One region of the Microtetraspora sp. AC03309 genome, then DNA from elsewhere that is predicted to be linked to it. Evidence: predicted binding sites of a transcription regulator. Region 1 holds the regulator's gene; each other region holds the start of a gene.
What was found. The regulator LexA, encoded in region 1, represses DNA repair genes until DNA is damaged. The targets are predictions, from matches to a motif close to TCGAACANNTGTTCGA.

Region 1 (3,270 bases):
CGCCTTCGTCGCGGAGGTGAGCGTGACCGTGCGGGCGGGCAACAGCGTGCCGAACGGGATGTGTGACTGCGGCCCGTACGTCAGGTCGGCGTGGATCTCGTCGGAGAGGACCAGGGTGTCGTGCCGTTCGGCGTACTCGGCGAGCGCGCCCAACTCCTCGGAGGTGAACACCCGGCCGGTGGGGTTGTGCGGGTTGACCAGCAGCAGCACGGCGGCCGGCTCGTCCGGCACCTCGAACCGCCAGCCGTCGCCGTCCGGCAGCATCGGGATGGACAGCAGCCGCCGTCCCATCTCGGCGATGGTGCCCAGGAACGGGTGGTAGGCCGGAGTGTGCAGGGCGACGGTGTCACCCGGCCGGGTCGTCAGGTGCAGCAACACCTGGAGGGCCTGGTTGACGTCGCTGTAGGACCGGACGTGGCCGGGATCGGGGCGGAAGCCGTACCGGGTCTCCATACGCTCGGCGAACGCCTCGGCGAGGGGACCGACGGAGGGCTCGTCCAGCCACGAGGGATAGCCGAGGTCGGTCTCGGCGCGGCGCGCCACCGCCTCGCGCACCGCCTGCGGCACGGGGAAGTCCATGTCGGCGACCCAGGAGGGGATCACGCCGGGCGAGGTCTGCGACCACTTGAGCCCGTCGCGGAGGGAGGCGGCCTCCAGGCTGAGCTGGTCAAGGTTGCGCGTCACAGAGCAAGCCTATTTGCGGCAATCACCCTGATTGCTCCGTGACCGCTCCGCGGTGACAGAGGTCACCGCGGAGCGACGCAGGATGCGCGGTCCGGATGGTCGGCCCGCTCGGCGGGCCGGGGACCTAGAGCTTGCGCAGGACCGCGGTGACCTTGCCCAGGACGGTCGCCTCGTCGCCAGGGATCGGCTCGTAGTTGGCGTTGTGCGGCACCAGCCACACATGCCCGTCCTTGCGCTTGAAGGTCTTCACCGTGGCCTCGCCGTCGATCATGGCGGCCACGACGTCGCCGTTGTCGGCGACCGGCTGCTGGCGCACCACGACCCAGTCGCCGTCGGCGATGGCGGCGTCGATCATCGAGTCACCGCTGACCTGGAGGAGGAACAGCGTTCCCTCACCGACCAGCTGCTTCGGCAACGCGAAGACGTCCTCGATGCTCTGCTCGGCCAGGATCGGGCCTCCGGCGGCGATGCGGCCGACCAGCGGCACGTACGCGGCGGTCGGGCGGCTGAAGCCGGGCTCCACCTCCGCGGCGTCCGGGTCGACCCACAGCACCGGCTCGCCGGGCAAGCGGACCTCGAGCGCCCGGGGGCGGTGCGGGTCGCGGCGCAGGTACCCCTTACGCTGCAACGCCGTGAGCTGATGCGACACGCTGGAGGTGCTGGTCAGCTGGACCGCCTCACCGATCTCGCGCATCGAGGGCGGATATCCGCGCTGCTGCACGGAGTCGCGGATGACCTCGAGGATCTTGCGCTGCCTGGGGGTGAGACCAAGGGAGTCACGCCTGCGCACCGCAAGGTCGCTGACACTCTCTTCCTGCCCGCTCACCAAACCACCTCCCAATCCGTGTTCTTCATGTCGCACAGAGCGACGGTACCTCGATCAAAGATCATCATCAAACAATTGTTCGATTCGATGTGAATACCGCCACCTGTGTGGATGTAGCAACATCGTACGGGAGTTCGATCGACATCGTGTTCGATATTGCCGAGATTTCGCCGATCTTCTTGTAATGTGCCCGCGCGATGCCATCGGGGCCTGCGACACGCCCGGGGTTCAGGTGATTCCCCAGGTTGAACAGCGACTTCGCCCGAGCCTTCGCGGCCGACTTGCGTTCAAGGTCGGGCACTTCTACGGTTGGACCACAACATCTAGTAGTTACAGCGATGTACTTCACCACAGCTTGTGTTTCCGTGACCGCTTCACGACGATTTCGTGAGGTGGGCGCAAGCGTTTCCAGGGAGGCGATGACGTGCACTGCCCGTTTTGTCGTCACCCGGACACGCGGGTCGTCGACAGCCGCTCTACCGAGGACGGGGCCGCGATTCGCCGCCGGCGAACCTGCTCGGAATGCGGGCGCAGGTTCACCACCCAGGAAACCGTTCTGCTCATGGTCAGCAAGCGCAGCGGAGTGACCGAGCCGTTCTCGCGTGACAAGGTCGTCGCCGGTGTGCGGCGGGCCTGCCAGGGACGCCCGGTCGGCGAGGATTCGCTCGCCCAGCTCGGGCAGCTCGTGGAGGAGAGCATCAGGGCCACCGGATGCGCCGAGATCGCCTCGCACGAGGTGGGCCTGGCCATCCTGGGGCCGCTGCGCGAGCTGGACGAGGTCGCCTACCTGCGCTTCGCCTCCGTCTATCGGGGGTTCGAGACGCTGGCCGACTTCGAGGCCGAGATCGAGCAGCTCAGAGCCACGCGCACCGCCGTCCAGCAGTAGCGGCGGGAGTTGGCGGGACGGCCGACGCGGACGCCCGTCACGCACGGTGGTTAAACAGACACGTGATCGGATGCGAGGGGCTCCACCGGGCCCCGGGAGGGGGAATTCATGACAGAGATCGTGAACGGCACCGAGACGGGCACCGGGGGACGGGGTGGCAAGCGGCCGGCGCGTAAGGGGCTCAAGATGAAGCGCGTCTTCACCACCCCGGGGGTCCACCCGTACGACGCGGTGACCTGGGAGCGCCGCGACGTCGTCATGACGAACTGGCGCGACGGCTCGATCAACTTCGAGCAGCGCGGAGTGGAGTTCCCCGAGTTCTGGTCGGTCAACGCCGCCAACATCGTCACCAGCAAGTACTTCCGCGGCGCCGTCGGCACGCCCCAGCGCGAGTCGAGCCTGCGGCAGCTCGTCGACCGGGTCGTGGACGTCTACACCAGGACCGGGATCGAGAACGGCTACTTCGCCGGCGACGAGGACGCCGAGATCTTCGACCACGAACTCAAGCACGCCCTGATCAACCAGGTCTTCAGCTTCAACTCGCCGGTGTGGTTCAACGTGGGGACGGCCTCGCCGCAGCAGGTGAGCGCGTGCTTCATCCTGGCCGTGGACGACCAGATGGAGTCCATCCTTGAGTGGTACAAGGAAGAGGGCGTCATCTTCAAGGGTGGTTCCGGTTCGGGGATCAACCTCTCCCGCATCCGCTCCAGCAAGGAACTGCTCTCCAGCGGCGGCACGGCCAGCGGCCCGGTGTCGTTCATGCGCGGCGCCGACGCCTCCGCGGGCACGATCAAGTCCGGCGGCGCGACCCGCCGGGCGGCCAAGATGGTCGTCCTGGACGTCGATCACCCCGACATCGAGGAGTTCATCGACA
Region 2 (3,270 bases), on a different contig from region 1:
CGTGCGCCTTCCCGCCGTCTCTTTCAACACCCGTACGGCCACCGCCCGCCCGCCGGCCGGCCACGCCTGGGCGTACGTCGAGGACCGCATATCCACGATCAGGCCGGGCAGCGGGCCCAGCACCGCCGCCAATGAGGGGCGCCAGAAGGCGGCCAGGCCGCCCATCGGCGGCAGCGCGCGTGCCATGGAGAGCCGGTACGGCGGCACGCGGTCGGTCAGGCGGAGTGCGCCCCACAGGCCGGAGAAGACGATGACGCGCTCGTCCGCCCGCCTTCTCGCGTCCGGAACCAGCGTGGGCAGCCCCAGATTGTCGTACAGGACGCCGGTGTACAGGTCGGCCGCGGTGAGGGTGGGCGCGGTGCGCAGGCCGCGGTTCCTGTCGATCTCGTCACGCTGCCCCTCGGACAGGCCGAGCACGGCCTGGGCGTCGGGGGTGTGACAGAGCGTGATCAGAGCGTCGAGCACCTTCTCCCGTGGGGAGGTCAGTTCGGGGAAGCCGAGGGTGTCGAGGTCGAGCACGGGTCCGTCGCCCCGGGACGCCTTTCCTTCGGAGGGAGGCAACAGGATCAGCACGCTTCCCAGCCTATCGACGGGATCATCCGGTGGTGTGGGCGGCCGGTGGATGACCAGCGCGGACGGCCGCGATCAGGGGCTGCGACCGCGATCAGGGTGCTGCGATAAGGTCCGCCCGTGTCCGAATTCGACCGACTTGTTGATGAAGCGTGGCCGGCGCCCTACCGGGTGGCCGCGGGGGACTGGGTGTACCGGCACGCGGGCGGGGTGACCAAGCGGGCCAACTCCGTGTTGCCGCTGGGGGAGTGCCCCGACCTGGGGAAGGCGATCGACGACGCGGAGGGGTTCTACGCGGACCTCGGCCGTCCGTGCGTGTTCTCCATCGGCGGGGGCGCCACGCCCGGGCTCGACGCGGAGCTGGAGTCCCGTGGCTACCATCTGGTCGACCCCACGCTGGTCATGACCAGATCGTCGCTGGAGGGCTCGGCCGACCCGACGATCGCGCCGGAGCCGTCACCGGGCTGGGTGGACACCTGGTGGCGGGTGGACGGCGGCAGGCATCCCGCCGGGACGGAGAGCTCCGCCAAGGACTGGGGTGTGCGCATTCTCACCGGTGTTCCCGCGGCGTACGCCTCGCTGGGTGAGAAGGCCGTGGGCAGGGGAGTGCGGCAGGGGGAGTGGCTCGGGATCTACTGCATGGCGGTGGTTCCCGAGGCCAGGCGGAGGGGCCTGGCCGGAGCGGTGCTGCGCGGCCTGCTCGGCTGGGGGAGGGACCAGGGGGCGACCCGCGCCTATCTGGTCGTCACGGAGGGTAACGAAGGGGCTCGCGCGCTCTACGAGCGCGAGGGTTTCACCGTGGCCGGACGGTATCACTACCGCGTCCGATGACCGCCGCCGGTGAGACCTGGGTGGCATGGCCCGGGAGGACATGAGGACGGCGCGGCTGGAGGGCGGCCTTTTCGGACCGCCCCCAGTCACGCCGTCTATCGGGTCAGCGTTCGCTCGCTGCGGACGCGGGGGATTCACTGAGTCGGGCCGACTCGTCCTGGATCTCGGCGCCCTTGTCGCGCAGCACGCTTACGTGCTGGCGTCCGTGGTGAGCGCAGAAGAGCAGCTCCCCGCCCACGGGCAGGGTCGCGCGGATGTAGGCCTGAGCACCACACCTGTCGCAGCGGTCCAGGGCTGTCAGCGGCTTGATGGGGGCGAGAGCTCCAGTCACGTATCGCCTTTCGGGTCACCCCACGGTGTGGGGACGTTGGCGTCAGTCACTTGGGACAACATCTAACCGGATGAGGACGTTCCCAATCTCTCCGCCGCTACGCCGAGAGCGGAATGATCTGGAAAGTGGTCCGGATCACATCGGAAGTACGGGAGATCTCCGTGCGCCTGGCAAGCTTGTACCCGTAAAAAGAGGATGGGCGGTAGGCTGCGTACGCCTGTTCGATTGATAAATGGGAGCTGGTGTGACGGCGGTTAGCGCGGAGGCGGGTTATACGGCTCGTCATCTCTCGGTCCTGGAAGGCCTGGAGGCCGTCCGTAAGCGTCCGGGGATGTACATCGGGTCGACCGACACCCGCGGCCTGATGCACTGCCTCTGGGAGATCGTGGACAACTGCGTCGACGAGGCCTTGGCGGGCGCCTGCACGCGGATCGAGGTGGAGCTCCACGGAGACGGTTCGATCGAGGTCCGCGACAACGGCCGCGGCATCCCGGTCGACATCGAGCCCAAGAGCGGTCTCGCCGGAGTCGAGCTCGTCTACACCAAGCTCCACGCGGGCGGAAAGTTCGGCGGCGGCTCCTACGGCGCGTCCGGAGGGCTGCACGGCGTCGGCGCCTCCGTGGTCAACGCCCTGTCGTCCCGGCTCGACGTCGAGGTCGACCGCGGCGGCCGCACCCACATGATCAGCTTCAAGCGCGGCAACCCCGGTGTGTTCTCCGGTGCCGGTCCCGACAGCGCCTTCGAGGCCCGATCCGGGATGCGGAAGACGCGCCGCCGCGCCCAGGACGGCGAGAGCGTCACCGGCACGCGGGTGCGCTGGTGGTCCGACACCCAGATCTTCCTGCCGGACGCCGAGCTGTCCATCGACGAGATCCACGTACGGCTCCGCCAGACGGCGTTCCTGGTCCCCGGGCTCACGCTGGTGCTCAGGGACGGTCGGGGTGAAGAGCCCGCCGAGGTGACGTACCACTTCGACGGCGGCATCGGTGAGTTCACCGACTTCCTGTCCCGAGACGAGGCCGTGTGCGACGTACTGCGACTGCAGGGCGTGGGGCACTTCCGCGAGACCGTGCCCGTGCTCGACGAGCAGGGCCACATGACCCCCAGCGAGGTCGAGCGCGAGCTCTCCGTGGACGTCGCGCTCCGCTGGGGCAAGGGCTATGAGACGACGGTCCGCTCCTTCGTCAACGTGATCGCCACGCCCAAGGGCGGCACCCACGTGACAGGGTTCGAGCGGGCGCTGGTCCGCACCGTCAACGAGCAGCTGCGCGAGACGCGGCTGCTCAAGAACGGCGACGACCCGGTCACCAAGGAGGACATCCTCGAGGGCCTGACCGCCGTGGTCACCGTACGCGTGCCGGAGCCGCAGTTCGAGGGGCAGACGAAGGAGATCCTCGGCACCTCGGCGGCGACCCGGATCGTGTCCCACGTCGTCTCGCGCGACCTGAAAGAGCTGTTCGCCACGCCCAAGCGCGCGCAGAAGCTGCAGATGCGCGCGGTCCTGGAGAAGATCGTCGCCGCCGCCAAGGCGCGCATCG
Region 3 (3,270 bases), on a different contig from region 1:
GCCAGGGTGACGAGGAGGCTGCCCGCGACCGTCGTCCCGAGCACCAGCGTGAGCCGGGCGAGCAGCACGGCCCTCGGCGACGTGGGCGTGGCCGCCACCAGCTCACCGATCGGCTCCCGATCCGATCCGCACGCTCCCGCGACGGCCAGCGCGGCGACCAGCGGGACGACCGTCCCGAGCACCCGTTCCGCGAACCCGGCGGGCCCCAGCGCGGCCAGCGCCGTACCGATCGCGAGGACGGATGCGGACAGCGCCCACACGGGCCAGCCGATCAGGGCGCGCTGGCGGGCGAGCACGCCGAGGGCGCGACGGAGCGGCCGCCCGCCGATCTCGGCGGTGAAGCGAGGCACGGCCACCCGCGTGTCCTCGCGTGCGGCGGGGTGGCCCAGGCGGCCGAGGATCGCGGCGAAGAGGGCGGGTGCGGGCGCGGGCACCTCGGCGGCGCGTTCCCGTACGGCGGAGCCGACCCGCCGCCATGACGCGACCTCGGCGGCGCATGCCGGGCACGCCTTCAGATGGGCGGACACCGACACGCTCTCTGCGCCGGGAAGCACCCCGGCGGCGTAACCGGCCAGCAGGTCTGTGGGATGGCTCATCGCCCGGCCTCCTCGACCACGACGGGCAGCGCCCTGGCCAGGACGGCCCGGGCGTTGAACAACCGGCTCTTCACGGTGCCGACAGGGACGTCGAGCACCTCCGCGATCTCCGCGTGTGACAGTTCGGCGGCGAAGGCGAGGTCCAGTACCTCGCGGTGGAGCGGGGACAGCGTGTCCAGCGCCGCCCCGACCGCCGCCGTGTCGGCCCTGGCCAGCGCCACGACCTGCGGATCAGGATCCGAGGCGGGGACGTCCATCGCGTCGTGGAGCGGCAGGGCCGCCGGACGACCGGCTACGCGCTTGAGCGCCTGGCGGCGGCAGATACCGAACAACCAGGTGCGTACCAGCGAGCGTCCCTCGAAGGAGCCCGCGCCGCGCCACACGGCCACGAACGTCTCCTGGAGCGCCTCCTCGGCCGGTCCGCGCTCGCCCCCGAGGAGCCCCTGGGCGTAGGCGAGCAGCGCGGGGGCGTGCCGCCTGTAGAGGTGTTCGAAGGCCCGCTCGTCGCCCGCGGCGACGCCTCGCAGCAGCTCCGGGTCGGTGTCGTCCATCCTTCTGGGTACTGTTCCGGACCTGCGGGTTCACCACAAACCGGGAAAATCTGAGTGGGACGGGTCACAGCGCGAACGGCCGTGCGGAGTCAGCGAACCCCGCGCGGGCGGAACTGGACGCTGATCCGGGCCCCGACCACCCGCGCGGTCTTCGGGATGGCGTGCTCCCAGGTGCGCTGGCAGCTCCCGCCCATCACGATGAGGTCGCCGTGGCCGAGGTCGTGGCGCAGCGTCGGGCCGCCGCCGCGCGGGCGCAGCAGCAGGGCGCGCGGTGTCCCGATCGAGATGATCGCGACCATCGTGTCCTCGGTGGAGCCCCGCCCGACGGTGTCGCCGTGCCAGGCCACGCTGTCCCTGCCGTCGCGGTACAGGCACAGCCCGGCGGTGCGGAACGGCTCGCCGAGTTCGTCGGCGTAGTGCGCGTCCAGCGCCTTCCTGGCCTCGTCGAGCGCGGGATCGGGAAGGGGACGGCCCTCGCCGTAGAAGCAGAGCAACCGGGGCACGTCGACGACCCGGTCGTACATCTGCCGCTTCTCGGCATGCCACGGCACGACGTGGACCAGCCGGTCGAACAGCGTGTCGGCGCCGGAGATCCAGCCCGGCCGGACGTCGATCCACGCCCCATGGGCCAGGACCGTGCGCTTCACCGACGCTCCCAGGGGGCCGGGCCCGATCTCGTCGCCGCAGTCCAGCAGCGAGCTCTGGAATATCACCCCACCAGTTTAGTCAAACGCATGTTCGATCATAGGTGGCGATGAAATGATCTATCGGCTAGGTTGTCGATCAACATCACCTGGGGCCCGTAGCGCAGCGGTTGTCGCGCCTCCTTCGACGGGGGAGAGAGGACGCCGGTTCGAATCCGGCCGGGCCCACGCGAGGAGGCGAAATGGGCGGGGATGGGGACGGCGTCGCCGCCTTGCTGCGGCTGATCGACGAGGTGCGTGACCGTCCGCTGGACGATCCCGATCGCGTGCGGGTCGAGCGCGCCGCCCTCGCCCTGGTGCGTGACGGCCAGCGCCGGCGCAAGAGAGCTCGCAGGCGCGACACCATCGCGGCCGACGCCGCCGTGCTCGCGGCGACCGCCATGGGCTCGGCGGAGCGCGTGATCGACGCCCCCGTCGTGGACGATCCCGGGCCAGGTGGACGGCTTCGCCGCATGCGCAGGTGCTACGTCTGCAAGGGCGGGTTCGTCCAGGTGGACGGCTTCTATCACCTGCTCTGCCCCCCGTGCGCCGCGCTCAACAAGGCCCGCCGCACGGCCCGCGCCGATCTCACCGGACGGCGGGCGCTGGTCACCGGTGGACGCGTCAAGATCGGCCATCACGTCGCGCTGAAGCTGCTCGGAGACGGCGCCCACGTCACGGTGACCACCCGCTTCCCCCGCGACGCGGCCCGGCGCTTCGCCGAGACCGGGGACTGGTCGGACCGCCTCCGGATCGTCGGGATCGACCTGCGCGACCCCCGCCAGGTCATCGGCCTCGCCGACCACCTCCTCGCAGCGGGCGAGCCGCTGGACATCCTGATCAACAATGCCGCCCAGACGCTCCGCCGCCCTCCCGCGGCGTACGCGGCACTGACGGACGGCGAGCGGCGCGGGCTCCCGGCGGGAGCGTGGACGGCGCCGGGATTCGCACCGGTCGGCGATGCCCTTCCGGCCGTGCGGGGGTGGGACCCGGGCCTTCCGGACGTGTCCGGCCTCCTCCCCGACCTCTCGGCGGGCAACTCGTGGTCGGCGCGGATCGGCGAGGTGGACGCCGCCGAGCTGCTGGAGGTCCAGCTCGTCAACGTGGTGGCGCCGTTCCTGCTGATCGACCGGTTGTTGCCGCTGCTGCGCGCGGCGCCGTTTCCGCGCCGCTACGTCGTCAACGTGTCGGCGGTCGAAGGGCAGTTCACCGTCGCCAACAAGACCGGACGCCACCCGCACACCAACATGGCCAAGGCCGGGCTCAACATGCTGAGCCGCACCAGCGCCGCCGACCTCGCGAAGGAGGGGATCTACCTGTGCAGCGTGGACACGGGGTGGATCACCGACGAGAACCCCGTCCCGATGCGTGACCTGCTGGACCGGAGGACCCCGCTCGACGTGATCGACGGGGCGGCACGCGTCTACGACCCGATCCTGC

Region 2: a site for LexA is predicted at 1,942-1,957, ahead of IMZ11_RS35045 (type IIA DNA topoisomerase subunit B). Genes of this name have one in related genera too.
Region 3: a site for LexA is predicted at 1,874-1,889, ahead of IMZ11_RS29665 (alpha-ketoglutarate-dependent dioxygenase AlkB). Genes of this name have one in related genera too.

Annotation. Positions count from the first base shown of each region.
Region 1 is NZ_JADDIL010000032.1:74,782-78,051, forward strand. It holds gene IMZ11_RS20345 (MalY/PatB family protein) at 1-684, opposite strand, end outside; gene lexA (transcriptional repressor LexA) at 809-1,510, opposite strand; gene IMZ11_RS20355 (hypothetical protein) at 1,578-1,940, opposite strand; gene nrdR (transcriptional regulator NrdR) at 1,935-2,396, shown strand; gene IMZ11_RS20365 (vitamin B12-dependent ribonucleotide reductase) at 2,505-3,270, shown strand, end outside.
Region 2 is NZ_JADDIL010000081.1:31,471-34,740, forward strand. It holds gene IMZ11_RS35030 (YaaA family protein) at 1-573, opposite strand, end outside; gene IMZ11_RS46470 (N-acetyltransferase) at 691-1,401, shown strand; gene IMZ11_RS35040 (hypothetical protein) at 1,505-1,732, opposite strand; gene IMZ11_RS35045 (type IIA DNA topoisomerase subunit B) at 1,965-3,270, shown strand, end outside.
Region 3 is NZ_JADDIL010000059.1:49,765-53,034, reverse strand. It holds gene IMZ11_RS29675 (zf-HC2 domain-containing protein) at 1-596, opposite strand, end outside; gene IMZ11_RS29670 (RNA polymerase sigma factor) at 593-1,147, opposite strand; gene IMZ11_RS29665 (alpha-ketoglutarate-dependent dioxygenase AlkB) at 1,237-1,860, opposite strand; gene IMZ11_RS29655 (SDR family oxidoreductase) at 2,034-3,270, shown strand, end outside.